4 regions of the Ruegeria sp. CG4 genome follow, and region 2 is predicted to be linked to each of the others. Evidence: riboswitches for the same ligand, from Rfam matches in the RefSeq annotation. Region 2 holds a riboswitch; each other region holds the start of a gene.

Region 1 (7,093 bases), on a different contig from region 2:
ACAGTGACGCTGCGATCAGGATCGTTGGTGAAGAGCGGTTCAAGTTTTATCTGAACAGTTGCAAGGGTGGGTCCCTGCTATATCGACGCAGACGTTTCTATCTTTGCCGTTTCGTGTTCAGGCGCAGGGGCAGATAAATTATCCGGCCGCGAGCCGGGTTTCGATGCGTTTGACAGCATTGAACGTCGGCTTTCCTCAGTCTTTGAGACCGCTTTGCCAAAACAAAGCCGCCCACAACGTGAGCGGCCTTGAGAAATTGAGACAAATCAGTTGGTGAGAGAAGCATTGCATTCACGCGCCGCTTCAATCGCTTTCTTCGTACCGGCAAGGCTCACTTCGAAGGCAAAATTGCTCTCCGGCATTACGATCATGGCTTCGCGCTCCATCACATCTGCCACGAAGTCGGGGTTGTTGGCCAACAAATAGCCACCATTATACCCATCTGCCAGATTGGGTGGCGCAGCTGTTGTATCGCCGTAGTACAACTTGTTGTCCATGAGCAGTTCAACCTTGTCATCTTCGAACTCAATGTCCGCCTTGGTGAAGACCCCTATGTAGCCGAACTCCTTGTCTGGGGTCAGACCCATTTGCACAACGTTTGTATTCTCATCGACCCGTTCAATCAGGCAGGTATTCCGGCTCTTGTCTACAAAGATGTTCCAGCCGGATTCTTCGCCGTAGTTTACAAACTCTGCATTGTCTTTCGGCAGAATGTTCTTGTCCTTGGCGTGCCCTAACTTTGCCCCGAATGCGAGAACAGCCGAAACAAAAACAATCTTAGTTGTAGTTTTCATAGATACGCTCCCAAAAAAAATATCGCAAAATGAGGATGCGAAGATAGGCGGTAAACGCCGTTCTTGCAAACAAGCCTCAAAACCGAAGGGAAAGGGCTTCGTTTTTTCCTGAATTGCGGAACGATTTCGGTAGCCAAGCGTTTGATCATCTAACGCCGACCGGACCGGAATTCACCGACCCGATCGGCCACTAGCGACGGAAAACTCGTTACCCCCTCAATCCCCAAAAAACCCGCATTGTTCGGAGGGAAACCAATTGAACAACGCGGGAAGCAGTTTGGGGTAACCATTTTACGGTGCGGATCGCGGGTTGGATCAAAGTTCCCCGCGCCACCCTAACCTGAGATGATAGGCAACGCGGGGATTTAGTCTGCCCATGTGCCTTGCCAAACTATCTCGAATGTGCGTTGAGCCGCAGGTAGCAAAAAAGGTGCCTTGCCTACTAATTTTAGACTCTGCTGACTAACCTCGTGACCAACCAATCGCACGGCACGGCCACGTTTTCTAACGCGGGCCAGTAGGGTAGAGTATGGAAGCAAGCACCAAGAGAGTGAGAAACAAATTTAGCGCGCGCAAAAATACTTGATTTGGTGCATTTTGGATTCAAGTATTGGGGTGCGTAGCAAATCTTAATTACCTCTGTTGCTGCCGCATCCACCAGACGTGTCTGGTCGCCTCCCGGTGATGTAAGTGAGTGACGTCGCTGGGAGGCCATCTATTTCTTCTCAACGCACTGGTCCAATCATAACAATCTCCGAACTCGTATCAAATTGTGAAATAAGCCAAGGAAAGTCCGAATGAAAGGACATCGGCGTTTTTGACATCGTGTTCAAGTTAGCAAGGGGACTGGGTGCTACGAAATTACAAAAGCATAGCGGTCGCTGACGTGGCTTGGGATGCGGGAAGCGATGGAACGAGCTTTTTATCGGTGGTGAAAGAGGAAACAATAGTTCACCTAGTGAGGTTTCGCTGCGGACGCCTATTCTTCGACAATTCCCACGGCGAGACCTTCCGTGAAGCTCAGAGCTACTTTGTCTCCCGGGCTAAGCTGCTCGACAAACTCGCGACCAACGTCTGTTTCAACCTCGATCATTTGTTCTGTACCACTGCTGTCCGTCACAGTGGCGATTGAGCTCGCGTTGTCGAAGGACACAAAAGTCAGAATCAAGGTGACCATTGTTCCGGCAGCCATGCCCGGTGTTGATCCCTCTGCAGCCTGGCCTTCCAATTCAACCAAACTGTCAACCTCGCCAGGGAAAGCAATGCTTGCAGCCATCCCCAGTGTGTACATCGCTTTGACTGTGTCACCCTCTTCAATTTGATCGAAGTTTTTGACTTCCGGTCCTGCAAGAATGGTCTCTTCTTCACCTGTCTCTGAGTTTTGCAGCACGATGAGCCGAGTGTCCGGATCAACTGACTTAACTGTCGCGTCGGCTTCGATGGTAACGCTGCGCTCAGCTGTTTGAGCAAAACTGAGTGCGGGCAAAATAAAGAAAAATGCAGACGTTAGAATTTTCGTTAGCATGTCTTCTCCTTATGAGATTCATGGTGGAAGTCTGTACACTAGCATGCAGTTCTTCAGGATGGCGAAACGTTGCCACACCACTTCGAATTTAAAAAGATGTTTGTCAGCCAGCTACACCAAAGACCGATGTTCTCGAACTTCAGATTTCCGCCAGACAGAGCATAGGAGATCTAGAGCGATTACGCGGACAATGCTTCAATGTAAGCTTTGTCCGCTCTGCGTAAGCTCATGCGTGGTGCCGCGAATGACCAAAGTTACACATCTTATTCTCTTGTTCCACCTGACGCTCAAATACGCAGCTTCGGGCCAATTGGGCTTACATGTTTTCGATTTCCGGCGATGCAAGCCAAAGGAATAAGACGGGGAATCGGCGCGGTGAGCTCAATGGTGCCAATTCCGTAAATGACCCATTTCCGTGAGCGTTCAGTCGCGAGTCAGGAGATCTACCGTTAGGCGCCGGGTGAGGCTTTGGGAGAAAGAAAGTGCATATCGAACCGGGCATCGTGAACGGCGCCAAAATCGCGCTTTCCAGTGTTGCCGCCGCAGGCCGGTTACTTACACGGTGAAAGTCTGATCGAAAGAAAAAGCGGAGACCTCAACTGAACGCCGCAAAGAACCAGAAGTTAAAGGGCCAGTGCTTATTGTGGCGCGCCACATTTACTTTTAGCCGTTAGCAATCTGCACCCAACGGTCAGGGTGAATCGGGTCCTGTATTCGAAGGAATAGATACTTTGTTTCCTTCCACGTTTTGATCCTGTTGGTAACATTGTCCAGAACCAAATCGCCTTCACTCGAGCGATAGACTAGAACAGCATGGCCACTGCGATTGGTGTCCAAGACAGTTGCAATTAGTAGCTTCGTAGGATCCAAACCGTTCTGCACAAGTTCAAACTTCTTTTGCAAAGCGAAGTCTTCGCAATCTCCTGATCCATGTGTCGGCAGGGTCCAGTACTCCTTTGTACCATATTGGCTTTGATCCGAAACGGCGCGAATCCTCCGATTGACGCGCATGTTGATCGTTTTAACGATCTGCTTTTCCTGCGCCTCGGACAGTCCAGAACTACGAGTTTTCGCGCACGCCCAAGAGTAATCATTGCATAGTGATTTGGCCCCCGACGGCGCTTCAATCTTTCTATCAAGATCGATGAAGGGAAGCTCAGAGGCTTGCAATGTAGCGGTAGAGACAAAGTAACTGCATATGAAACCGGCTATCGATAGATAAACCGGTATCTTTTCCGAAAACCGTTCCTGAGCTAAAGTGGGTTTTGTCATATCTGCCTTCCCCATGCTCAGTTTTCCAGTGCATCCGCAACTGCCGGACCAAGAGTACTCTATCGCAAGCCTTCATGTTCTGCGGTGCTTTGCAACAGCTTGTCTGTTCTTGGATACAGAGCGGCAAAAACCCGCACGCACGCTGTACTTGCCGCTTTGACCTGCTGAACCCACGTAGTTGTCTTCTCAGCCAGGAATGTCACTCAGGAGTCATCGCCGTCAGGCTGGACGGTCACTTTGGCCTCTACGGGCACACCCTCAACCATCAGAGGGCTGTGGCTGTTGCCATTGAGAGAAACTTTTACCTCAACATTGCCATCGGGGAGCGACGGAAGGTGTAACCAATTGGCATAAAGGCGGCCCAGCTTTTCGCCGTTGATATAAACATGCGCGTGACCTTCGCCTGGAACGTCAGCCGAGGAAGCATTTTCCGGAGCAAAGCGAAAGTTCTGCGGTGTCACACGCAGATTCCAGCCCGCCATAGGATCCTTAATCATCTGGATCGCCACACTGGGGGCGTCGCTGTCGGCAGGTAGATTAGTGGCCGCGGAGTGGTCGTGCGCTGCCATCTCCATGTTGCCGCCATGTTGGGCCGGGTCAGTATGATCATGGCTCTCAAAGGTGCTACCGCTGCTGGCGGCAATCACAAAGCCAGCACCGCCGCCAAAGACAAGTCCGATGGCAAAGAGAGCGAGAGAACGGGACATCTTGTCATCCTCAATAAAGAAAGCCCCCGCCGGTGTAACCAGCGGGGTAGCAATGGAGGAGCGCGATCAGACTGCAGCGCCTGCGCGCTTGCCTTCTGTCTGCCAGAAGTAGCCGGTGAAACTGCCCAAGAGTGCCCAGGCGGCCATGCCGATGCCGAAGGCCCGGGCAGCAAAAAGCGCCCCGATCTCGGTCGGAACCGGCCCAGAGAAACTGTCGGGCTCAGGGGCCCCGATAATATGCGGTACCATTAGCAGCACGGCCGCAATCAGGTAGCTTACCAGGTTACCTCCAAAGGCAATCAGCCACATGGCCACGCCGGCTGCGGCAACGGTGACCGTCCACCAGATCTGACGCTCTCCGACATCTGCTGCCGCCACTCCGGGAACTTCTGGAGCCAGCGACAAGCCAGGAGCAAAGTGGAAGGCGACAAAGCCCGCAAGACCCCAAAGCAGGCCGGTGCGGCCGTTGATTTCATGCCCCTGACGTTCGGCTACCGACATCAAAGCCGCCAGGACTAGCGCATAACCAGTGTACGTAAGCGTGGTGAAGATAATGCTGAGACCATCGCGCATCGGCTCGGCGAACATGCCGGGCAGGTCGGGATGCGCAGTTACCGGATCAGCGCCAAAATGTACCAGGTCGCCGCCTTCATAGAGCTCGGCGTGAAGTAGCACGGGCTGCACGAAATACAACTGCAGAAGGGCGGCAATCAGCCCCGCTGCAGCACCAGCGAACAAGCCGCTGGTCAGAATACGACTGAACATTGTCTTAGTGGCAGGGGAAGCCAGTTGCGTGGCGCACATCATGAGCCGCGTCATGCAGGCCAGAAGCCTGAACATGGCCAGTCACGGTAATGATCCCCAGACCCAGAACCACGGCGAATACTGCAGGCAGAAAGGATGCGCCAGCGGCGGATGCCTTGATCGTTTTTGTCGTCATTTTAATCCTCCTCACCGTCACACCCGACGGCATAAGTTGTGTCCATTCTACGGCCGGTCTCCTGACTCGCAGGTCACAGCAGACTTCCCCCTTCCCGGCGCCATTACGCCAGTGGTATTGGAAGGCCGCTCGCCGCTCACAGTCGCGGGGGCGGTCAAGGCTTCAGTGCAGTAGTTTAATGCACCGTCCTCATTCCCGTTTCAGTCCCAGTGCGTAAGCACCTTTGGACACCGTAGAAGCCTTTATTCTTCCATAGTGCTGCGTTCCGTCAAGTACGAAAGCGACATCATAGCATTCTGCAGCGGTTAATCTTAAGTAATGGCAGGATTGGTTTAGATTTTAGCCGCTAAGTGCAGAAGGCTAAGTCGAAAAACACAAACTGTAAGCTGAAAACTCCACACCGGAGTTTTGGCCGGCAAGTTGCATGTGGGCTATCTTTTTTGTGCCGGTATACGTGCAATCGCCTTGAAACGTAGCTTACCTAGCTTCCTGGCGTCAGCGAAGTCGCCGTCAGTACTGTCCTCATACATCCGCATGAAAATCATTATGTCCGGAAGATCGACTGCAGTAATCTCTCCGAACAGATAGGCGGTCTTGCCGCTTTGTCGCACCGCCAACGTCTGTGGTCGGCGACAACCGGACATGCAATCTACTTGCTGCAACTCGGCTTGCACCCCCGATGCCTCCAGCGTTGCGGCTAGCTGATTATAAAGGGTGGAATCCGCGTCGCGGCAGGTTCTGCAAAGCGTGAGGGTAGGCAGGCACATGCGTCAGGCTGATCCTTGATCGAGAACTTCCATCTGAGATTTCATATTTGCTGGTCGGTTGTTAGCTCGGTTTCAATACCTGTTTTGACTCTAAATCTGGAAAAGAGTCTATACTCGAGCAACAAGCACACATTAGCCCTAGCCCTCTAAAACTATGCAAATACACCGAGTGCGAGACGGGGATTTGGCAGAGCGAAGAAGCAACCATCAGACGAAGAGATTTCCAAGTTTCTATGTGAGATTGAGCTGAAGCAGGTGGTAGGCGATGAAGTGGAACAGCTCACGCGAAACATCTTTGTTCTTCAATAATCTGAAACAGCATTGCCTCCGGGATCGGCTCGCCATTACACGCCTATTTTCAGGTCCGCGCGCACCGCGCCTCCCAAGGTGAATTCTGGGACGCGACAGGTTCTTGTAGCGCGTAACTAGGTTCGTTCTATCGTCATTTACAGTCCAGATCCGGGACATATAGCGGGGTTCGTGCTTGATCGTTACCACGACCGATCATGGGACTGAATGCGTCGCGCCAACTGACGACATTCAAAAGAAAGTTCGCTGATGCGAAACGCCTAGGCATCAAAAACTTTTCTGTCTGCGTCACCAGAACTGAGGATCGCCCAAGCTGCCATCGGTGCTCGCCGCAACCCGCTGTGACGGGTGTTGTGATAACGGCATATCTCCGGGTGCAGCCAGTCTTCGAACTCCTCCAATGTCATCGACGCAGTGCCGGAGCCGTCGCATTTCCCCTTATCCTTGGGGGATGATTGCGTTCTTCCCTAAAGTAGATGAACGGCCTCCATGGTCGTCCTAATCAGGCGTTCGATATCGTCGCCGTAATGCGCTCGACCCAGTGGCCTTTACTTGACGGAGATACCCCAATCTGAGCAGGTCAAATGGAAGGTTTCGCTGCGGAAACGCGCCCATTGTCTACGTGTATGGCTTGCGGAATCCCAGCGGTGGGCCAATACAACACCTCGGAGATATCTGGCGCGCGGATCGAATTCGTTCACACGCAATGGTGCAAACACAAGCAGATGGACGAGTCGGACGGAGCAACGAAACTCAAATATGCGCCCAGAACAATGCAG
Region 2 (7,093 bases):
AGTGTGTTGCGCACAGGGCTGCCACGACTGCCGAGTTGTTGCAATGCCAATTCATGAACACTGGGACGTGGCAATGCCGCTGAATGGTCCCACCGGCGCCAAGTTATTTGCACTTACTCATTCTTTTAGTGAACATGGCTTAGATTGAATTGCCCAAAGTAGAAAATTGCACCCGACCACTGTTTCATCTCAGAGCCAACATATTTCAGCCGGTCGCATTCGGATTTTGGCCACGACCGATCTGCACATGAATCTGACAGGGTTCGACTATCACGCCGATGAACCGGATCCGGCGCGGGGCTTCACCCGAACGGCCAGTCTGATCCGCGCTGCCAGAGAAGAAGCGCAGAAAGACGGAGCACTGGTATTCCTGTTCGACAACGGAGATGCCCTTCAGGGAACGCCGTTTGGCGATTGGGCGGCAGAGCAGACTGATGACAACCACGTGTTGATGCAGGCCTTCCGGGAACTTGGCTATGACGCAATCGGACTGGGCAACCATGATTTCGACTTTGGCCTGCAGACGCTGAATCGTATTCTGGACGGCGCACCGTGCCCGGTGATTTGCAGCAATGCCCGGCAATTGACCGCCGGGGCCAAATGGAATGACCGCGCAATACTAGAACGCTCTCTTCTGGTTGACGGCGTCGAAACCCCGTTTCGTCTGGGTCTTTTGTCGATCCTGCCGCCGCAAACGGCGCAATGGAATGCGCACCGGGTTCAGGATGTGGTGGTGTTCGAAGATATTCTGGAGGCCGCGCAAAAGACGGTCGAGGCCCTGCGCACGGACGGCAGCGATGTGATTGTCGCGCTGGCGCATTCGGGCCTTGGACCTTCGGAACCCGCGCGCGGATTGGAGAACGCCGTCATACCGCTGGCCGCGATCGACGGGATCGACGCCATTGTTGCAGGCCATACGCATCTCACACTTCCCGGCAAGGATCACGAAGGGCTGGATCATACGGACGCAACCCGGGGGCATGTACATAGCAAACCGGTTGTCATGCCTGGCGTCGCAGGGACGCATCTTGGCATCATTGACCTGCATGTGCAGAAAACATCTGCCGGGCGATGGAAGGTTGTCGGGCAGCAGGTTAAGCTGCCGCCTGTTCTCTCCCGGCACGGGAACGGAGCGGTATCCGAAGACCCCGGAATGCGGCATCTGTTCAGTTACGGCCACGAAGAAACCCGTGCGCTGGCCTCAAGACCCGTGGGCCACACCGGTCAAAGCCTGCACAGCTATTTCAGCTTTTGCGCACCAGATCGGGGCCTCGCGCTGGTCGCCAGCGCCCAGGCAGCGGCATTGAACCTCCATCTGGACGAAGACCTACGGGGGCTTCCACTGTTGTCCGCTGTTTCGCCCTGCAAGTTCGGAGGCCGCGCGGGACCGCGTTCCTACACGGATGTACCGCCCGGAAAGGTTCGGTTACGCAATGTTTCGGATCTTCATTCTTTCCCGAATGAACTGCGCGCCGTGCTTGTCACCGGCGATATGGTCCGTGACTGGCTTGAAATGTCGGCGGGCATTTTCAATCAGGTGGATGAAGGAGCTGTCCGCACTCTGACCGATGAAACACGGGCCGGGCATAACTTCGATGTGCTGTTCGGCCTGACCTATCGGATCGATCTTTCCCAGCCGGCGCGTTTTGATTCTTACGGAATGCTGGTCGATCCCGCCGCAAACCGTGTTCGCGAGATTTGCTGTGATGGAATCCCTATTGAACCCACCCAGAAATTCGTTGTGGCCCTGAACAGTTACCGGGCCAGCGGCGGCGGACACTTCCCTGTTGCGCATCAGGCCCGGCAGATCAATATGCCGACCTTACCCATCAGGGACGTCCTGCGCGACTATCTTTCGGGGGGATTACCGGGCGACCCGCTTGAATCTGCGCCCTTCCCCTTCAGCCTTGTCCGGCTTCCCGGCCACGCTTCGATTCTGAAAACCGGGCCGGGAGCACGGGCGCATCTTTCCGAACTGGACGCATACGATCCGCATGTGCTGGGGCATGACCCGGAAGGCTTTCTGCGGATCAGACTGTCACTCTGACGGGTTGTCTTCCTGGCGCAACTTCCCTATATCGACGATTGAGAGGTTGGCGCGGGCGAGCGCCTCGCCAACCTGGTCAGGTCCGGAAGGAAGCAGCCACAACGAGCCCCGCTTGGGTCGATGTCCAACCTCTCACTTCATCCCGCAATCGTCACATCTTTCCGGTCGGAACGGAATTGCTGCTCCGTAGACTCGATCAACCTCGGCCAGACCGCTTTGTTTTTGCGCGCAAAAACACCAATGTGGCCAATGGATTTCAGCCCGAAATCCTTTGGTTCAAGCACATGACGGTTGGCGTCCGGGCCGTATAGCTCGGCCAGCCTCCATACCGCATTATCAGGCACCATCTGGTCGTCCGAAATCGCAAAAAGGTCGACCGGACCACCGGCCCGCGGCCAGGTCGCTGCGGGCAGGCTTTGGCCAATTTCAGGCAGATAGCTGTTCGGCGAGGTGCACCATTTTCGCCATTGCCAGTAGACCTTTGACGGCAGGTCCGAACCAAACCCAATGGCCTTGCCGGGCAGATACCCCAGCATATGAACTGCAAAAGGCGCATGCCCGTACCAGAAGATTCCGGCCAGCCCCCTGTAGGGCCAGGGATGATCCGACAACGTAACCAGGCCTGAACACACACAAATCATCCGGTCGATCTGATCCACATCCGATTGCAATGGCTCAAGCATACCCCCCAGCGAATGACCAATGGTCCACTGCCGCGCACTTGGGAATCGCCGTCGCATCTCGGCCCGGGCCGCGGGAATATCGATCAGCGCCCAATCGGACATGGTGACACGCGAATCCTTCAGACGCCCCGATAACGATTTTCCGAAATCGCGGTAATCATAGGTCAGACAGGCAATGCCCTGCTCTTCCGCCAGCCACCGGGCAAAATGCTGATAATAGTCCTGGGGAACGCCGGTCGCGCTGTTCAGAACAACTACGATATCAGGCGCTGCAACAGGCAGGTACAGGCGACCCGACAGCATAGCCGTCCCGGAGGGAAATCGTATGTCTTCGGTCAAGACCTGTTCCTGTATGTCCAACATATCATGCTCCGCTCTCAACTGAACAGTTCAGTTCACCTATCTGTCAGGCCAGTCGCCCGCTCAAGTCAACCCGGTGCAAACATGACCAAACGTCCGCTTTCCCGACCACGCATCGGACCAAATGCCTCGGCCCGCGCAATGCGCTTGACTCGGGGACCCGGCAACCGCTAGCGATGAGGAGATGGTTTCCGCGCCCTTTAAGGGGCCGGGATGAAAAGGGAACACGGTGCGGTTCTGTCTGGCATTGCCGGAAGGAACCAAGGCCGAGACTGCCCCCGCAACTGTAAGCGGTGAGCAATGCCGAAACACCACTGGCCGAAAGGCTGGGAAGGTCGGCAAAGCGATGACCCGCAAGTCAGGAGACCTGCCATCGATACTGAAACCGAAACTCGGGCGGGGTGTCCGGGCAGGTCCTGATGGCATAGCCCCGTCACACCTGATCCTTGCCCCGCGCCGCGCGCGGAGGGCGCATTATGAACTGGAAGACAAGGACACACGAATTTTCTGCCACTGTGTGCCAGCGCACCGGCAAACCCTGTCCGGCACTGGCGCAAATGGCGCGGGCTCTGACGCGCGCCGTGGCAAGCGCCGGCCCGGCCGCAACCCCGCAATTCGCCATTGAAGGCAGCAGCGAGCTTGCCCATTGCCCCGAAGGGTGCATGGCCCGATTCCACGCGCGGCCAGACAAAATCCGGGTGTTTTGCGGAACGAATGAGGAAACTCCGGGCGACAGGTTGGAGGATTATGCAGACATGATGTTCTGCGCAGAGTTCCGTGCGCTGCCGTCCGCAATTCTGTCGGACCCGCCCTGCGCCATGCTTGAAGCTTCGGCCCTGGCAGGTCGCCAAGTGGCGGCCCAGGCCGGACATTTGTCGGCCTAAGCTACGGGTCCGCGCTGGCCGGAATCAATTGCGTGGCCCATGCCAGTTGTGCATCTGTTTCAACCGCACAGGGCCGCACCGCCCTCAACCGTTTCAGGGCTGCACCCGGTTGCTCGCCGCATTCGACCATCAGGCGCAACACCACCATTCCGGACCGGCCACAGCCGCCCCGGCAATGCACCAGAATGCGCCCGCCCCCTGACAGGGCATGGCGGACGGCCGCGCTTACATCGGGCCAGCGCGCGGTCACGGCGTCGGGGGGTGCACCGAAATCTTCGACCGGCAGATGGACCCAGCGGCAGGCGCGCGCCTGAATGTCGGTTCCGAAGTCACGCGCGCCGTCCTGCAGCATCTCGACTTCGGTCGTCATTGAAATGACAAGACCGGGCTTCCAGTCGGAAATCGCATTCAGGTCCTGGACATATTTACCCCCACGCCCCGGCATTGATGTCAGGGCCAGAGTACCTCCTCCGACCTGCAGCGCATGAATAATCATCTGAGACATGCAACGCGCCCTCCTTAATCGTTACGCACAAGAATCCGGTCAAAAATGCTTTCGCCTTCATTTTTACGCGCATCCCGAAGCATTCCCAAATGAATTTCGCGAACCGGCTGTGGACGCAGGCGGCGGCGCACTCTACGCTGCACTTCTGATACGAATCCGACAGAGCAGAAATGACCGACACGCCAAGCCCCGCTTATCAGGTTCTTGCCCGCAAATACCGCCCGGAAACCTTTGCCGACCTGGTTGGTCAGGATGCCATGGTGCGCACCCTGAAAAACGCGTTCGAGGCAGACCGGATCGCGCAGGCCTTCATCATGACCGGCATCCGCGGCACCGGCAAAACGACGACGGCGCGGATCATCGCCAAGGGCATGAACTGCATCGGCCCCGATGGCGACGGCAAACCGACGACCGAACCCTGCGGCCAATGCGAACATTGCGTGGCGATCATGGAAGGCCGCCATGTCGACGTGATGGAGATGGACGCCGCCAGCCGCACCGGCGTGAACGACATCCGCGAGATCATAGACAGCGTCCGCTATCGTGCCGCCAGCGCACGCTACAAGATCTATATCATCGACGAGGTTCACATGCTCTCGACCAGCGCGTTCAACGCGCTGCTCAAGACGCTTGAGGAACCGCCCGAGCATGTGAAATTCATCTTCGCGACTACCGAAATCCGCAAGGTTCCGGTTACGGTCCTGTCGCGCTGCCAACGCTTCGACCTGCGCAGGATCGAACCCGAGGACATGATCGGTCTTCTAAACAAGATCGCCGCCGCCGAGGGCGCCCAGATCGCAGAAGACGCGCTGGCGCTGATCACCCGAGCGGCCGAAGGTTCGGCGCGTGATGCAACTTCGCTGCTGGATCAGGCGATCTCGCACGGGGCCGGTGAAACCAGTGCCGATCAGGTCCGGGCGATGTTGGGTCTGGCGGACCGGGGCCGCGTCCTGGACCTGATGGACATGATCCTGCGGGGCGACGCGGCGGGGGCGCTGACAGAGCTAAGCGCTCAGTACGCCGAGGGCGCCGACCCGCTTGCCGTGCTGCGCGATCTGGCCGAAATCACCCATTGGGTGTCCGTGGTCAAAATCACGCCAGACGCCGCCGAGGACCCGACCGTTTCGCCCGACGAACGCGCACGCGGACAGCAAATGGCCGAAGCCCTGCCGATGCGTGTCCTGACCCGCATGTGGCAAATGCTGCTGAAAGCGCTCGAAGAGGTCTCAGCCGCACCAAACGCCATGATGGCAGCGGAAATGGCCGTCATTCGGTTGACCCATGTGGCCGACCTGCCAAGCCCGGAAGAACTGATCAAACGTTTGCAGGACGCACCTCCACCCACGCCGAACGGAGGCCCCGGTGGAGGCATGGCCGTACCCTCGCACGCCCCGGTACAACCTCAGGCATCGGCAAGGTCTTCCTACGTTTCCGCTCCACACGGTCCCGCCGGCGCGCCGACTGCGGCCCTGGCACAGGACGTCCAAACTGCTCTGGCGCGCTATCCGACCTTCGAACATGTGGTCGAACTGATCCGGACAAACCGGGACGTAAAGCTGCTGGTCGAGGTCGAAAACGGTGTGCGGCTGATGTCCTACTCACCGGGCCGGATCGAATTTACACCGACCGATCATGCCCCGACAGACCTTGCCCAACGGCTGGGTACGGCGCTGCAGCGCTGGACAGGCAATCGGTGGGCCGTATCCATCGTGGCAGATGGCGAAGCCGCCACGATCGCCGAGATCCGCGATGCGGCCGACCTCGCGCTAAGGTCACAGGCCGAGCAGCACCCGCTGGTTCAGGCGGTACTCATGCAGTTTCCCAAGGCGCGCATCAAACGGATCGAAACCCCGGAACAGCGCGCCGCCAAGGTCGAAACCGAGGCTCTGCCCGAGGTCGAAGACGAATGGGACCCGTTCGAAGAGGACTGAACATCTGCCTGGAATACAGGAGGATGCCCATGCCCCTTGTGTCACGCAGTCACCCTTCGTATTTAGGCGTCAAATCGATTTACAGGAGAAACCCGATGCTCAAAGGTTTAGGCGGTCTGGGCGATATGGCCAAGATGATGAAATCCGCGCAGGACCTGCAGACCAAAATGACCGAAATGCAGGAAGAACTGAACAACCTCATGGTTGTCGGCGAATCCGGCGCCGGTCTGGTCAAGGCCACCGCCACCGCCAAGGGCGAACTCAAAGGTCTGGACATCGACCCGTCGATCTTCAACGGAGACGACAAGGAAGTGGTCGAGGACCTGATCCTGGCCGCCATCAAGGACGCGCAGACCAAGGCCGCCGAGCGCTCTCAGGCGGAAATGGCCAAGCTGACTGAAAGCATGGGGCTGCCGGCAGACATCAAACTGCCGTTCTGATCTTCATCTTTTCCAAAATACTCCCGCCGGAGGCTCCCTTCGGTGCCAAACAGGACAGGCCGTGAGTTCGAACAGCGACATCGACAACCTGATCGACCTGATGGCCAAGCTGCCGGGGCTTGGCCCGCGCTCGGCCCGCCGCGCGGTGCTGCACCTGATCCGCAAACGCGCCCTGCTGCTGACACCGCTCTCGGACGCAATGCAGCAGGTCGCCGCCACCGCCCGCGAATGCCTGAATTGCGG
Region 3 (7,093 bases), on a different contig from region 2:
CCACCAGCCGCCCGATCCTTTCTTTTCGTCCTTTCCCACGTCGGACGAGGATACCGGACCGTGATCGCGGATGTGCAGCAGGACCGACGCGAACTGTTGTTCAAACCCATCCCGCCGCCAATTCTTCCAGCGGGCCTTCAACAAATCGGCGTCGCGCTGAAAGCGCAGGTGCCAATGCCGGTAAAACTCCATCGGAATGACGGCGGCGTCATGTGTCCAATGTTCGAACAGCGCCCTGTCCCGTTCATACAGGCGCTTCAGATGTGTGCTGCGATAGGTGGGCCTGCGCGAAAACAGGATCATGTCATGGGCGCGGGCCACGGTGTTGATACTGTCCAGCTGAACAAAACCAAGCCGTCGGATCAGGTCCAGAAGATCCGCGCCCTTTGCGCTGCCCGACGGGGTCTCGGACAGCAAGTGACGATCCATGAACACCGCACGCGCTGTCCGGTTGTCCAGTTTCGGCAGTGCCAAGACTCTAACGCCGCTTCAGTGTGTCGCCGTAGCTGATTTTTGGCGTCAGGGTCACGCGGGTTTCAATCTCGGCTTCCGGGTCGGCCAGCTGTGCCGCGATGATCCCCGCGGCCTGACGGCCGATTTCCAGCCGGCAGGCATCCATGGTTGCCAGTTTGCGGGGCAGACCTTGCAGCAATTCGACATTGTTGAACCCCGCCAGCCCGATTTGACCAGGGATGTCTATCCCCTGATCCAGCAGGTACAACAGTCCGCCAGCGCCGATCATATCATTGGAATAATACAGAAAATCCAGTTCCGGCGACCGTTCCAGCATCGCCTGCGTCATCTCGCGCCCCTTGGCCAGTGCTGAGCCGCCGGAATAGAACTCGCGATCCTCGATCTCGATCCCGTGTTTGCCCAGAACTTCGGTAAAGCCTTCGAAACGTTTGCGCGCGCGGTGGTCCAAAGGCATCTTGGTCCCCATGAAGCCGATATGCTGGTATCCGGCCTTCAGAATGGCCTGCGCCATTTCGCGGCCGGCACGGCGGTGCGAAATGCCGACCATCGCATCCACGGGTTTGCCGTCGGTATCCATGATTTCGACCACCGGAATGCCCGCGGAATCCAGCATCGCCCGGGCCGCTTCCGTGTGTTCCAGACCCGCGATGATCACGCCCGAAGGCCGCCACGAGAGCATCTCGTAAAGGACTTTTTCCTCTTTTTCCGGCAAATAATCGGTTACGCCGACCACTGGCTGCAATTCGGTGTCTTCCAGCACCTGATTGATGCCGGTCAGGACCTCGGGGAAGACCATGTTGGACAGTGACGGGATGATGACAGCGACCAGATTAACCCGGCTGGATGCCAGCGCACCCGCAATTTTGTTGGGCACGTATCCCAGCTCTTTCGCGGCGGCCAGAACCCGTGTTCGGGTCGCATCCGATACATCACCCCGATTGCGCAGGACCCTGCTGACCGTCATTTCGGATACCCCCGACGCTTCCGAGACATCGCGAAGGGTAAGCGGGCGTTTTGTTTCTGTGGTCACGAGGCACCTGCACTGTTGTTTTGTCCGATGGTAGCGTGAACACGGCGGCAAATACAACAACTCTGCTTCTGCATCGAGCGCTGGGCCGGTCGGACCTTTTGTGCATCGGAGCGACCCTACATATTTGCGGCGAGTTCAATTTTACACGCGAGTCAACGCCCGCAGTTTCAGGCCTAAAAATCTCAAGTCCGCGAACTGAACCGACGACTATTGAACGCGGAAAGATATCTAGGAAAATACACACACTCGCGGTGGCGCATACCAAACCGCGTAGCAAGCGCGAACATGCAATTTCTGATTTCGCAAATGGCCCATGCAACGCCGCAATCAATTGTTGACCGTGTCTTACATATTCTGGCATGAACGCGCCATGTTCGGTTCCGGGGACATCCTCGGAAGCAATAGGGAATGCAGTGCGGCACATTTCGCCAACTCTGCAACTGCCCCCGCAACTGTAGGCGGCGAGCGCGGCTGATAATGCCACTGGGATATCCCGGGAAGGTTAGTTTAGCGCTTTGACCCGCAAGTCAGGAGACCTGCCGAACATGCGCCCTTGGAAGGGGCGTTCATCATCGGCGACGGGGTGTGCGCCGGATCTGTTTGCCCGACAAGGCAGATGGCTTCGCGTTCCCCATCGTCAAAGCAGAATTGTGCCGGGGAAGGCGCGACGTGAGAAGGACTCGATTTGTGAAAAAACTGCTGGTGGCTGCAACGGCTGCTTTGGCGATGCCTGCATTGGCGCAGGCCCATTTCCTGCTGGAATATACCGACGACACGATGATCGAACGCCCCGGTGACGTTCCGGTCAAACTGGTTTTCTGGCACCCGTTTGAAGCTGGTCACGTGATGACCCTGGAAAGACCGGAAGAATTCTTTGTAATCCACAACGGTGAAAAAACCGATCTGATGGATACGCTGGAAGAAACCACTTTTGAAGGACCGGACAACATCGCCAAAGCGTTCCTGGGTTCAGTGCCGGTGAAACGCTCGGGTGACTATGTGGTGGTTACAGTTCCTGCGCCTTACTACGAAGAATCAGAGGATATCTATATCCAGCAGATCACCAAGGCTTACCTCAACCGAAACGAACTGCCGACCGACTGGGATCAGCCGCAGGGGCTGGCCACCGAGATTCTGCCGCTGAACAAGCCTTACAACATCATCGCCGGGTCAACCTTTACCGGTCGCGTGTTGAGCGAGGGACAGCCCGTCGCCGGCGCAGAAATCGAAATCGAGTACATCGCCGCAGCACCGGACATGACCGGCACCGGCGCGAAGGACGCCACCGTGTCCCCATTGCCGGGCGGCGCGTTGGTCGCGATTTCGGATGACAACGGATATTTCACTTTTGGTGTGCCAAAAGCCGGGTACTGGGGCTTCGCCGCTTTGGGCGTGGGTCCGGAAACCAAGCATGAAGGCAAAGAGCTGAGCCAGGATGCGGTCATCTGGATCCGCGCCTGGGATCTGGAGTAAGCCTGAATGCACATCGTCGACGGAGCCCTTTCAAACCCTGTCGTGATCGGCGGTGCGGTCGCCGCGGCTGGCGGGATCGCATTGGGCCTGAAATCGCTGGATCTGGATCGCATTCCCACGGCGGGCGTGTTGTCGGCCAGCTTTTTTGTCGCCTCGCTGATCCATGTGCCGATTGGCCCGTCGTCTGTGCATTTGATTCTGAACGGTCTGGCCGGGCTTCTGCTCGGCTGGGCCGCCTTTCCGGCCCTTTTTGTCGGCTTGCTGCTGCAAGCCGTGTTCTTCGGTTTTGGCGGATTGACCGTGCTGGGGATCAACACGGTGAATATCGCCCTTCCGGCGGTGTTGACCTGGATGATCTTTGGTCGTCTGATCGCACGTGGCTCACCTGTTCAGGGGGCGATCTGGGGCGGCATCGGCGGCGCGTTTTCGATCGCCGCCACGACGGCTTTTGTCGCGGTCTCGCTGGCGCTGTCCGGCGATGAGTTCCTGCCCGCTGCCAAGCTTGTCTTTTTCGCCCACATTCCCGTCATGGCTATCGAGGCCGTGCTGACAGGTTTTGCCGTTCTTCTGGCCCGCAAGGTCAAACCGGAACTTTTTGTAAAGGTTGCGTCCACATGAAACAGTTGATCCTTGTTTGTACGCTTGCTCTCGCCCCGCTCCCGGCTCTTGCGCATAAGGTTATTGCAGGCGTTTTTCCGGCAGGCGACGCAATCGAAGGCGAGCTGGGGTTTTCCAATGGCGATATGGCCGCAGACCAGGAGGTCATCGTCTATGGCCCCGACGGCTCTGAACTGGGACGCACAGTAACCGATACGGACGGTTTCTTTCTCTACAGCCCGACCAGAGCGGTGACTCATACATTCAAGGCAGATCTGGGTGCAGGGCACGTCGCCGAAGTTGCCATGCCGGCCGACGAAGTGGCCGAAATCATGGGGGTCGAAGCCGAGCTTTCTGAAACAGCCACGCCGGTCGCATCTGCGGATGGCGCGGCAGCGGTGACTGTGGCCTCGCTCTCGGATGAGGAACGCGCCGCCATCGCCAAAGCGGTGCGCGACGAAACCCGCCCACTGCGGCGCGAGATCGCCGCCTACCGCGAGCACAATGATCTGCAGAACATCTTGGGTGGTATTGGCTATATCATTGGTCTGTTCGGCATCGGCTTTTACCTGGCCGCGCGAAAAAAGATGGCCACCTGATGGCACATGCGCTGGAACCACAGGCCAAAACACTGGCCGAGGCAGGCAAAGCCGCCCATTTCGGGATGATCGGAGACTACGATCCCCGTATGCGCATCGTTTTGGCCTGCATCTTTGCCATCGTCACGGTTGCCCTCAACAGCATTCCGGCGCTGATCGGCGCTTTGTTCGTCTCGCTTGGGTTACTGGTGATGTCACGCTTGCCAGTCGGCCGGACCCTCAAGCGTATGGCCATGATGGACAGCTTCATCATCTTCATGCTGGTGTTGCTGCCATTCTCAATGCCCGGTGACGCGATGTTCACGGTTTTTGGCTTTCCGGCCAGTTGGCAGGGCCTTTGGAAAGCTGTCGAGATTGCACTGACGGCCAACGCGGTCATCCTTGCGCTGATGGTTCTGGTCGGAACGATGGAACCTGTGACGCTTGGACACGCTTTGCACAAGCTGCGCTGCCCCGAGGCGCTTGTGCACCTTTTGATGTTCACCATCCGCTACATCGAGGTGTTGCGGGAAGAATACCTGCGCCTGCGCGGCGCGATGAAGATCCGCGGATTTCGCCCCGGCACAAACTGGCACACCTACCGAAGCTTCGGGTATCTGGTCGGCATGATGCTGGTGCGCGCGATCGAACGGTCAGAGCGGATTCTGGCGGCGATGAAATGCCGGGGGTTTTCCGGGCGTCTTTTGTTGCTGCAGGACTTTAACATGACCCGACGCGATCACATGTTCGCCGCGATGCTGTGCACCGTTTGCCTTGGCCTGTTGTTCCTGGATTATCTATGACAATCCTCAAGCTTGAAGACATTTGTTTTGCGTACCCTGGCCAGCCACCAGTGCTGGACGGCGCTTCGCTGCAGCTTGAACCGGGGCAGCGCCTCTCGATTGCGGGCCCGAATGGCGCGGGAAAGTCTACCCTGTTTCGTATTGCCCTTGGCCTGCAAACACCAAGCGCCGGGCGCGTGACCGTCCTGGGAAAGGAAAGGCGCGTCGAGGCGGATTTTCACGAAGTCCGCCGTCAGGTCGGGCTGGTTTTTCAGGATCCTGATGATCAGCTGTTTTGTCCGACTGTGGCGGAAGACATCGCATTTGGTCCTCTCAACCTCGGGCGCAGCAAGTCCGAGGCGCTGGCCATCGTCGACAGAGTGCTTTCCGATCTGGATCTGTTAAACCTGCGTGATCGCATTACGCACAAGCTCTCTGGTGGAGAGAAGCGGCTTGTGACCCTTGCAACCGTTTTGGCGATGGAGCCGGAGGCGCTGCTTTTGGATGAGCCCACCAATGCGCTTGACGCCAAAAATGAAGCGCGACTTCTAGAGATTCTATGTGGCCTGCCGCAGGCAATTCTGCTGGTCAGCCACGCACCATCGTTTCGGGAAGCACTGGCACCAGACACGCTGGAACTGCGAAACGGGCGGATTATCAGCCCAAGTGAATGATCTGTTCGCACGAGGTATGCGAATGTCCGCGACGAAGTGCCGTCGTCAGGGAGCCTGCGCGTGCACGCGGTATGACCCGGGGGTCCGGCTGGTCCACTTTCGAAAGGCGCGGTGAAAATTCGCCGGAGCCGAAAACCCGGTGTCAAAGGCGATCTGTTCAATACTGAGCGTACTTTGCTGAAGCGCGCGGATGGCAATGTCGCGGCGCAGTGCATCCTTGATGTCCTGAAATGAAGTTCCTTCTTCTTTCAAACGCCTGTTCAAGGTCCGCGGCGTCATCTTCAGGGAACGCGCTGCATCGGGAAGCTGGCAGGTTTGCCATGTTGCGCCGTAGAGAAACGCGCGGACGCGAAGGCTGTTTGTATGTGCGCGCGAACCGGTAAAGATCCAGTCCAGCGGCGCGCGTTCAAGGAACACGGACGCCTCAGCCGAACTGCGGGTTACCGGGCGGGTGAACTGGCGCGGGTCGAAAAGGATACTCGTCTGCCGAGCGTCAAACTCGACCGCGCATGGGAAGACGACGGCGTAGTCGGCGGCAAATTCCGGGCGGGCAAAGGCAAAGCGAACGGCTTTTACCGGTGTTTCCGTTCCGCCAAGCCAGGACAAAAGCCCATGCGCCAGTTTCAGGATCAGCATGTGGCCGAAACGCTGCGGGCGGGTGTCGTCCGAATATGGGACCAACGCCAGTTCCACCGCGTCGGATTTGCTGTGCAAGTCCAGGTGGAAGTCATCCAGAAGCAGGTTCCAAAATGTCGAGAAACGATAAAGTGCCGAGGTCAGGCTGCTCGCTTCGCGTTGTACAGTCACCAGATGCTGCAGGGCGCGGGGCCGGATCGGACGGCTCCAGAGGCCCATCATTTCGTCCCCGGTTTCGGGCGCGGCAAGCTGATAAAGCCGGGCGATTTCATTCAGTGTGACGCGTTGAGAAGGTGCCATCGGGTTGGCCTGCAAGCCCGAACGCTCTAACAGCGATGTCATCTCAGCCGGAGTGCAACGGGACTTTAGCGCATCCAGCCAATCCTGGACAAATCCCGCCGATACAGTCGTCAGAGATATCGGGTCATGGCTGGTCATCTGAACCTCAGGTTGGCGTAATCGGATACCATTTTGTCAAGAAATGAGCTTATCGGCAAACCATTGGGCGGGTAGATGACGCGAAACCATAGTCGCCGCAGGGGAGCCTGGCATGTCCTATCAGCCGCCCGTACAGGATTTGATGTTTTGCATCGAACACTTGTCCCACTGGGAAAAGGTGTCCCGGGTGGAAGTGTATTCGGAATACGACCTGACGGATATTGGTGCCGCTCTCGAGGGATATGCCCGGTTCTGCAGCGAACAGATCGCGCCATTGTCACATATCGGGGACACGCTGGGCGCGCAGTTCGACAGTGGCCGCGTGTCGATGCCCGAAGGTGATGCGCAAGCTTACGCGCAGTTCGTCGAAATGGGGTGGCAGGCGCTGACCCATCCGGTGGAATATGGCGG
Region 4 (7,093 bases), on a different contig from region 2:
GCGATGGTGGCGATCTTTATGCCCGCCTTTCTGCTGCCGCTGTTCAGCGTCGCCATCAGCTTGCGCCGCTATTGGCGTGCGGTTGACGGAAAGTCAGTCCAATGGGCCGATCTGAAAGCGGCGTTCAAACGCGCCGGGACGATGCAGGATCTTGCCGCCGGCCACGGCGAAGGCTGCAATTTCGAAGATGAAGACCGGTTCAGCCACGCCCGCCGACACGTGCATCAGGCGATCATGTATGGGTTCCTGCTTTGCTTTGCCTCAACCTCGGTTGCGACAGCGATGCATTACGGCTTTGGCCTGCATGCACCCTACGGATTCTGGTCATTACCCAAGCTGCTTGGCGTCTCAGGCGGTATCCTGTTGACCATCGGCTGTGGCGGCATGGTCATGTTGAAGCAGAAATCGGATCGTGACCTTGGCGACACCTCCGCGTGGGACGGAGAAATGGGCTTTATCCTGCTGCTGGGGTTTGTTGGCCTCAGCGGCCTTGTCCTCTACGTGCTCGGCTCGACCACAGTGATGCCCGCACTTCTGGCCATCCATCTGGGATCGGTTCTGACCTTCTTCCTGCTGATGCCCTATACCAAGATGGCACATGGGTTCTATCGCCTCGCCGCACTTGTCAGAGATGCACAGAGGAAGCGCGGCACATAAATGGTTCGCACCAGCCGCTGCTTGCGTCCTGGGTGGAAGGTGGAAAGGGTCCGGTCAGCGGGCTCTGGTCCTGAACAGGAGCAGGAACACGAACGCCGATCCGATTGAGGTTGTCACGATCCCGACAGGCAATTCCTGCGGGGCCAGCAACAAACGGCTGATAATATCCGAGCCCGTCAGCAAAGCCGCGCCGACGAGAGCTGCGGTCGGCAGCAGATGGCCATGCAGCGGCCCCGCGATTCCGCGGGCGATGTGAGGGACCATCAGACCGACGAAACCGATGACACCAGCGACCGAGACGAACACCGCCGTTGCCAGCGCCGCAACAAAGAACATGCTGAACCGCAGTCCGCGCACGGGTACGCCGAGGGTTGAGGCAGTAAGATCGCCGGTCAGCAGCGCGTCGAGCCAGCGGCTGCGGTAGAGAGAAAAGCTCAGGATCAAAAGCAGGCCTGCGCAGACCAGCGGAAACGTCTCCCAGCGGGCCAGGCCCAGACCGCCCAGCATCCAGAAAATCACGGAATGCGCGGCGCGGCTGTCGCCTGCAAAAATCAGGTAATTGGTGATGGCCGAGAACAGGAACGAAACCGCAAGCCCGGCCAGGATCAGTTTTTCGGGCGCGCTTGTGCGTAAACCGTGAACCAGCGCCAGCACGATGCCCGACGCCACAAGCCCGCCGCAGAACGCGGCCAACGGCAGGGTCCAAAAGCCCAGCACGTCGCCGGTCACGGTGATCACAAACACGGCGCCGGCCGCCGCACCCGAGGACAGGCCGAACAGGAACGGATCAGCAAGATCGTTGCGCGTTGTGGTTTGCAGGACCACGCCGACGATGCCCAACCCGGCGCCGATTACGGCCGCGAACAGGGCGCGCGGCAGGCGCAAATCAAACACGATCCGGTGCAAAGGCGACATGTCCCCGTCACTCAGACCGGTTCCCAGCAAGACAGCGGTGAACGTGTCGGAAACCGGAATGGATGTGGTGCCGTAGATGGTTGAGATCAGCAAAAGGGCGGCCAGAACGACCGCCCCCAGCAGAAGTGTCAGGCCAAGTCGGCCCATATCAGTTGAGATCCGGATGCATGGCCTGCGCCATTTTCAGGATCGCCTCGATATTTGCCGGTCCGGGGGTCAGTTCCTCGTACCGCAGGCCAATCCAGGCCTCGTTCTTGACGGCATCGGTCTGGGACATCACCGGATGCTCCTGCAGAAATTTGAAGGTATCCTCGGCGCCGTTGCCGGTCTGGTAATCCAGCAGCACCAGAAATTCGGGGTTGGCGGCCGCCACCGTTTCCCACGAGGTGCGGCCCCAGCTTGTATCCATGTCATGGGTCACGTTTTCACCGCCCGCTGCGGAAATCATCGCATCGGGAATGGCAAACTTGCCCGCGGTGAAGGGCGCATCAGCGGGACCATCTAGAAGGAAAACGCGCGGTTTGGGCAGATCGGCGGTCCGGGTTTCGATCTCGGTCAGTTCTTCTTTCCAACCATCAACCAGTTCCTTCGCCTTGTCTTCGACCTGCATGACCTGGCCCAGGCGCAGAACGTCATCAAACAGCAGGTTCATGCTGGCTTCGGGGCGGTCCTTGTCCAGATGCACGCAGCTTTCGGACAGGATCAAGGTCTTGATGCCAAAGGGTTCCAGCGTGTCAGGAGTCACGTCTCCGCCCGGCTTCATCCCGTAATACCAGCCCGCGAAGAACATATCGGGTTCGACGGCCACAAGGTTCTCGACCGTTGGGTATTTGGGCGCAAGCTCGGGAATGTCGCCGCGCAGCGTATCGAATTCCGGGCTGGTCTTGTACCATCCGGTGATGCCGGTCAGCCCGACGATCTTGTCCTGCAGACCCAGCGCAAAGGCCATATCGGTCATGTTCATATCGTGCACGACAATCCGCTCGGGTGCAGTTTCAAAAACCAGCGGCTTGCCGCAATTGTCGACGGCAATTTCTTGTGCCGACGCACCGCCTGCCAGGGCTGTGGCCAGGACCACCGACCAGATCTGTTTCATTCAAAGATGCTCCTAGGGTTAGTTTGAGACCGAGGTTTTTCGGATATCCAGCGCCGGAATCACGCGGCCCTCATGGTGAAAGTACAGGTAGTCGACGCCAAAGGTTTCCCGGACCTGGTCCGAGGTCAGCACATCGGCCACGGGACCAAAGCCCGTGAGCCGCGCGGATTTCATCATGGCCACATGGGTGGCAAACTCAGGGATCATGACGAGGTCGTGGACGATCATGACCACCGTGATGCCCAACTCGGCAACCAGCGACAGCATCCGCCCCTTGGCGTCGGGATCCAGATGGTTTGTCGGTTCGTCCAGAAACAAAAGCGAAGGGTTCTGTGCCAGAGCGCGCGCGATATGCGCGCGTTGACGTTCGCCCCCGGAAAGTACGCCCATTCGTTTTTCCGCCAGATCACTCAGACCTGTCAGGTTCAAAACCCTGTCCAGTTCGGCGGCGTGGCCCTCTTTCGACCGGTCAGCCCGGATCGGGATTTGCCCCAAGGCCACATATTCCCGCAAAGACAATCTGCTATCCGGCAGCTCGTGCTGGCTGACAACAGCGATCATTCGGGCGCGCTGGTTGGCGGGCATGTGTTTCAGGGTGCGCCCATTGATCAAAACGTCGCCCAGCGCCAGTTCGGCTGTGCCGCACAACAGGTTCAGAAGCGTCGTCTTCCCGGCCCCGTTCGGCCCGGCAATTGCAAGGATTGCGCCTTCTTCCAGTTCAAAAGACGCCGCTTGCAGCAGAACATCACCATTCAGCGCATAGTATTCGACGTCACGCACGGCAAGAAATGCAGAGGTCGTCATGAAGGCTCCTCCAAAATCATTCGGGGCAAACGGGAAAGGGTTTTGTCAAAAAGCGCGCTCGGCCTGTCGGACGCGCAGGTCCATCCATCGGCACTGTTCTGATATTGCAATGCGAATTCGGCCAAGGCCGCGATGTCATGCGGGGTCCGGATGTCGCCGAACAGGTATTGGGCTTTGCCGGTGGCCTGAAACCCAACAGTTGTCGGCTGCGCACACCCGGCCATGCAATCGACCGTGCGAATGGCAAACCCGGACGGCAGCGCATCTGACAACGAAGAGCGTATTTTGTCCGCAGACAAATCACCGTTGCATGCCGAACAGATCAGGAGAATATGATCAGTGGCGTCTGACATGGTCCGCTCCACTTGTTGCCAAGCGCGGACAGAAGGTGCTGATCATGTAAACACGTGACTGACGTGCCATCTAAGCCTCCTTCCAGGGCGCCCCGCCCCGGGTTGGTTGAACACTGATGGCAGGTCTCCTGACTCGCGGGTCCTTGCTTGGCCTTCCTTCCCGGCCCATTCGGCCAGTGGGTGTTTGGCGTCGCTCACCGCTTACAGTTGCGGGGGCAGTTACGGACTTGGCCTTCAGGGCCGCACCGTATTCCCTTTTCATCCCTCGGGTCTTCCTTCGGGAACCATCTTCTAGCTAAGTGCCTCAGACCCGGGCATGCGTCAATACAGAATTATTGGCAGGACAATCGGATGGGCTGGGCAGGGCGGTGCTCGAGTTTCACCGCCCGAGGTCCTCGGATTCAGCGTAGGGGTTCAGTTTTCCAGCAATTTTAAGACTTGCTCGCGCTCGGACAGGACCAGCAACAGGGCAAGATCGCCCGGTTCGATCTGATCCAGTATTGTCCTGCTCGCCTCGGTCGGGGAAGGCGCGCTCAGGATCTGCTCATCCCTAAGACCCTTGTCCATTGCCGCCTGCTTAATCAGCTTTGGAATCTCACCAAGGTTGCGTCCCCGCAGATAGCCCTCAAGCTCGGCAGCGACGACCACATCCGGCTGGAACCGCAAGGCCGTTTGCGTGACATCGATGATGTCCTGATTTGACCGGTCCCCGGCATGGCTTAGCAGTATGAAGCGGCGCTTTGCCGGAAGTCCGGACAAAGCCTCGCACACTGCTGCGACCGAATGTGGGTTATGCGCAAAATCGACAAAGACGCGGGCGCCGTTATGTGAAAACTCGTTGCACCGGCCCGGATTGTCCTTGGCGTCTGGCTTGAAACCGGACAATCCAGCGCGAATGGCCTGCATCGGGATATCCAGTGCGCGGGCCAGACACAGCGCAGTCATTGCATTGAGAATATTGTACCTGGCGGCCCCGCCCATAGCGAGCGGTACATCGTGAACCGAAATCACCGGTTGTTCCGAGAAGCCATCGAAGAACACGATCATCTCGTCCCGCAGGAAGGCACAACAATGTCCTTGCTCGCGGGATTGTTGGATCAGTGCGTTTTTCTGGTCCAGCGAGAACCACCAGATCCTGCAGGACGTGTTCAGCGCCTCATCCCGGACAAAGGGGTCATCCGCGTTCAGGGCCAGAACGCCATCTTTCTTAAGGGTGCGATGCACGGCGAACTTGGCCTGCGCCAACTCCGGAACCGTGTTGACGCCGTACTGACCCAGATGATCATTGGCGACATTTGTGACAGCCGCAGCCGAGGCGGCATGGGTTGGAAGACCCCGGCGCAGGATTCCACCACGGGCAACCTCCAGACAGGCGACTTCAAGCCGCCGGTCGCGCAGCAGCATGCGCGCTCCGCCGGGGCCGGAATAATCACCACGGTCGAGGATGTCGTCGCCGACGCGGACAAACTCTGTCGAGGTCAGCCCGGCAACCTTGCCCGCCGCCCGGGCGATCGCCTCAAGCAGCCGGGTCGTTGTGGTCTTGCCATTGGTTCCGGTGATGAAGGCGACGGGGATGTTGTGCAAGGCGTCCCACTCGACTTCATCAGGCGCAGGCAGAGCGTTCCAGGCCCAGGTCTGGCTTCCGACCCCGTGGCCGATCGAAATCTCGTCGTCGTCACACAGGATATCGACGCCCCGCGCCGAGGCCGCCTGGATCAGGGCGATCAGGGCCGGATTTGCCTCTTTGGCCATGACGTCGCGGACGTTGGCGATCATCTTGTCGAAATCGCCGGGTGTTTCCCCGACCAGCGCCGCGGCACAGAAATGCCATGCGGTCTGGACCGCAAAGATCGCTGAATATAGCTGATCCATCGGCGCTGAAATCGCAAGGTTCACGCCGCCGGTGAATACCCGATATGTCAGCTTTTCTTGGTGCCAGCCGAGCGCATCCAGCACGCGACGTGCATGATGCTGCCACAGCTCAATGACACGCGAAGACTGCTCTTGGTCAAAAAAGACGTCCATGATTGCGCCCGGGTGATCCCAGAGCAACCCGGGCCCGGTCAGCCGGCGCGCATCGTCTACCCGAAACGCGCCACTGGTCGCGCTGGGGATGGTCAGCGCGGTCTCAAGCTCTTCAATTCTGTCCATTCCGGTGCCCTCGGCTCAATCCGCGTCTTCGCTGATTTCGCGGGCCAGACGCACGCCGCGCTCGTCTCGGATCAGGGCCTGATCGCTGTCGAACATGTCCTCGAAAGAGGTCTCAACAGGGGCAGGCTTGCCGATTGCTTCAGCTTCAGGTGCGTCGCCATCCGAATTGAAGTAGATGATCTGTTTCCAGCAGCGGGTGGTGTCGTCGCCGAATATCACCAGCAGATCGCCGGGAGCCGCCATTTCAAGACCCGCCGTCACCGCTTCGACCTCATCAGGGATGATTGTGATCGCCTCATCCGGCGTGCCGCCTGCAATCAACGCCTGCCGCAGCATCTGAGGGATCTCGTCATGCCCGCGTCCGCGACGGCGGTCGTCAGCCTTGCAGATGAAGTGGTCAAAATGACCGGCCAGCGCCGCGCCCGCATCCTCGACGTCCTCGTCACGACGGTCACCGGGCATCGATACGACGCACAGCCTGCGGCCCTTGATCTCCAGCTGATCGGCCAGCGCCGCCATTGCCTTCAGGGCGGCGGGGTTGTGGCCATAATCCAGGATTACCTTGAACGGATGTTCGTCATAAACGTTCATCCGCCCCGGTGCCTGGAAATAGCTGGTGTCAAAGGTCCGCAGCCCGTGGCGGATATTGTCCAGATCAACGCCAAAACTATAGGCCATGGCGGCTGCAAACATGGCGTTCTGCACGTTGAATATCGCCTTGCCTTCCAGTGTCGCCGGGATCAGGTGCGACCAGAGCACGGGGATATGCAGACCGTTGTCGTAGATGGTCAGCATGTCACCGTTCATGCCTTTTTCCAGCACGATGGCCTTGCCGCCTTCCTTGATATGTTCTTTCACAAGACTGTGGCCGGGATTGGTCGTGACATAGAAGATCTGACTTGCCCCGGCATAATCCGCCATCTTCAGGCAGTTGATGTCGTCGGCATTCAGAACGGCCGTATCCGTGGCGCTTTCCACCACGACGCGTTTGACCACGGCAAGCTCTTCGACCGTGTTGATGCCACCCAGCCCCAGATGGTCGGCCGATACGTTCAGACAGGCGGCAACGTTCGAGCGTTGATAGCCCAGGCCCGAACGCACCAGCCCGCCACGCGCG

Evidence for each region. A riboswitch is a leader RNA that binds a small molecule or an ion and turns the genes downstream of it on or off. The one in region 2 is predicted to bind cobalamin.
Region 1: another riboswitch for cobalamin. It lies ahead of ACR0J2_RS18125 (CbtB domain-containing protein); the one in region 2 lies ahead of ACR0J2_RS14740 (hypothetical protein).
Region 3: another riboswitch for cobalamin. It lies ahead of ACR0J2_RS17435 (DUF4198 domain-containing protein); the one in region 2 lies ahead of ACR0J2_RS14740 (hypothetical protein).
Region 4: another riboswitch for cobalamin. It lies ahead of ACR0J2_RS09115 (DUF1636 family protein); the one in region 2 lies ahead of ACR0J2_RS14740 (hypothetical protein).

The regions. Positions count from the first base shown of each region.
Region 1 is NZ_JBQFRB010000008.1:5,297-12,389, forward strand. Features, by position in the region: gene ACR0J2_RS18095 (class I SAM-dependent methyltransferase) at 1-137, shown strand, start outside; gene ACR0J2_RS18100 (hypothetical protein) at 267-794, opposite strand; gene ACR0J2_RS18105 (hypothetical protein) at 1,774-2,319, opposite strand; gene ACR0J2_RS18110 (transglutaminase-like cysteine peptidase) at 2,983-3,591, opposite strand; gene ACR0J2_RS18115 (hypothetical protein) at 3,795-4,298, opposite strand; gene ACR0J2_RS18120 (CbtA family protein) at 4,365-5,063, opposite strand; gene ACR0J2_RS18125 (CbtB domain-containing protein) at 5,068-5,238, opposite strand; cobalamin riboswitch at 5,273-5,488, opposite strand; gene ACR0J2_RS18130 (DUF1636 family protein) at 5,670-6,005, opposite strand.
Region 2 is NZ_JBQFRB010000005.1:169,614-176,706, reverse strand. Features, by position in the region: gene ACR0J2_RS14755 (bifunctional 2',3'-cyclic-nucleotide 2'-phosphodiesterase/3'-nucleotidase) at 167-2,047, shown strand; RNA gene ffs (signal recognition particle sRNA small type) at 2,087-2,185, shown strand; gene ACR0J2_RS14745 (alpha/beta hydrolase family protein) at 2,185-3,093, opposite strand; cobalamin riboswitch at 3,259-3,479, shown strand; gene ACR0J2_RS14740 (hypothetical protein) at 3,567-3,974, shown strand; gene ACR0J2_RS14735 (phosphatase domain-containing protein) at 3,976-4,479, opposite strand; gene ACR0J2_RS14730 (DNA polymerase III subunit gamma/tau) at 4,650-6,410, shown strand; gene ACR0J2_RS14725 (YbaB/EbfC family nucleoid-associated protein) at 6,506-6,850, shown strand; gene recR (recombination mediator RecR) at 6,912-7,093, shown strand, end outside.
Region 3 is NZ_JBQFRB010000007.1:130,528-137,620, reverse strand. Features, by position in the region: gene ACR0J2_RS17445 (winged helix-turn-helix domain-containing protein) at 1-474, opposite strand, end outside; gene ACR0J2_RS17440 (LacI family DNA-binding transcriptional regulator) at 479-1,504, opposite strand; cobalamin riboswitch at 1,863-2,062, shown strand; gene ACR0J2_RS17435 (DUF4198 domain-containing protein) at 2,192-2,977, shown strand; gene cbiM (cobalt transporter CbiM) at 2,984-3,595, shown strand; gene ACR0J2_RS17425 (cobalt ABC transporter permease) at 3,592-4,173, shown strand; gene cbiQ (cobalt ECF transporter T component CbiQ) at 4,173-4,955, shown strand; gene ACR0J2_RS17415 (energy-coupling factor ABC transporter ATP-binding protein) at 4,952-5,608, shown strand; gene ACR0J2_RS17410 (AraC family transcriptional regulator) at 5,654-6,682, opposite strand; gene ACR0J2_RS17405 (acyl-CoA dehydrogenase family protein) at 6,795-7,093, shown strand, end outside.
Region 4 is NZ_JBQFRB010000002.1:540,723-547,815, reverse strand. Features, by position in the region: gene tcuB (tricarballylate utilization 4Fe-4S protein TcuB) at 1-657, shown strand, start outside; gene ACR0J2_RS09130 (iron ABC transporter permease) at 712-1,719, opposite strand; gene ACR0J2_RS09125 (ABC transporter substrate-binding protein) at 1,721-2,668, opposite strand; gene ACR0J2_RS09120 (ABC transporter ATP-binding protein) at 2,687-3,472, opposite strand; gene ACR0J2_RS09115 (DUF1636 family protein) at 3,469-3,825, opposite strand; cobalamin riboswitch at 3,927-4,129, opposite strand; gene ACR0J2_RS09110 (Mur ligase family protein) at 4,240-5,976, opposite strand; gene cphA (cyanophycin synthetase) at 5,992-7,093, opposite strand, start outside.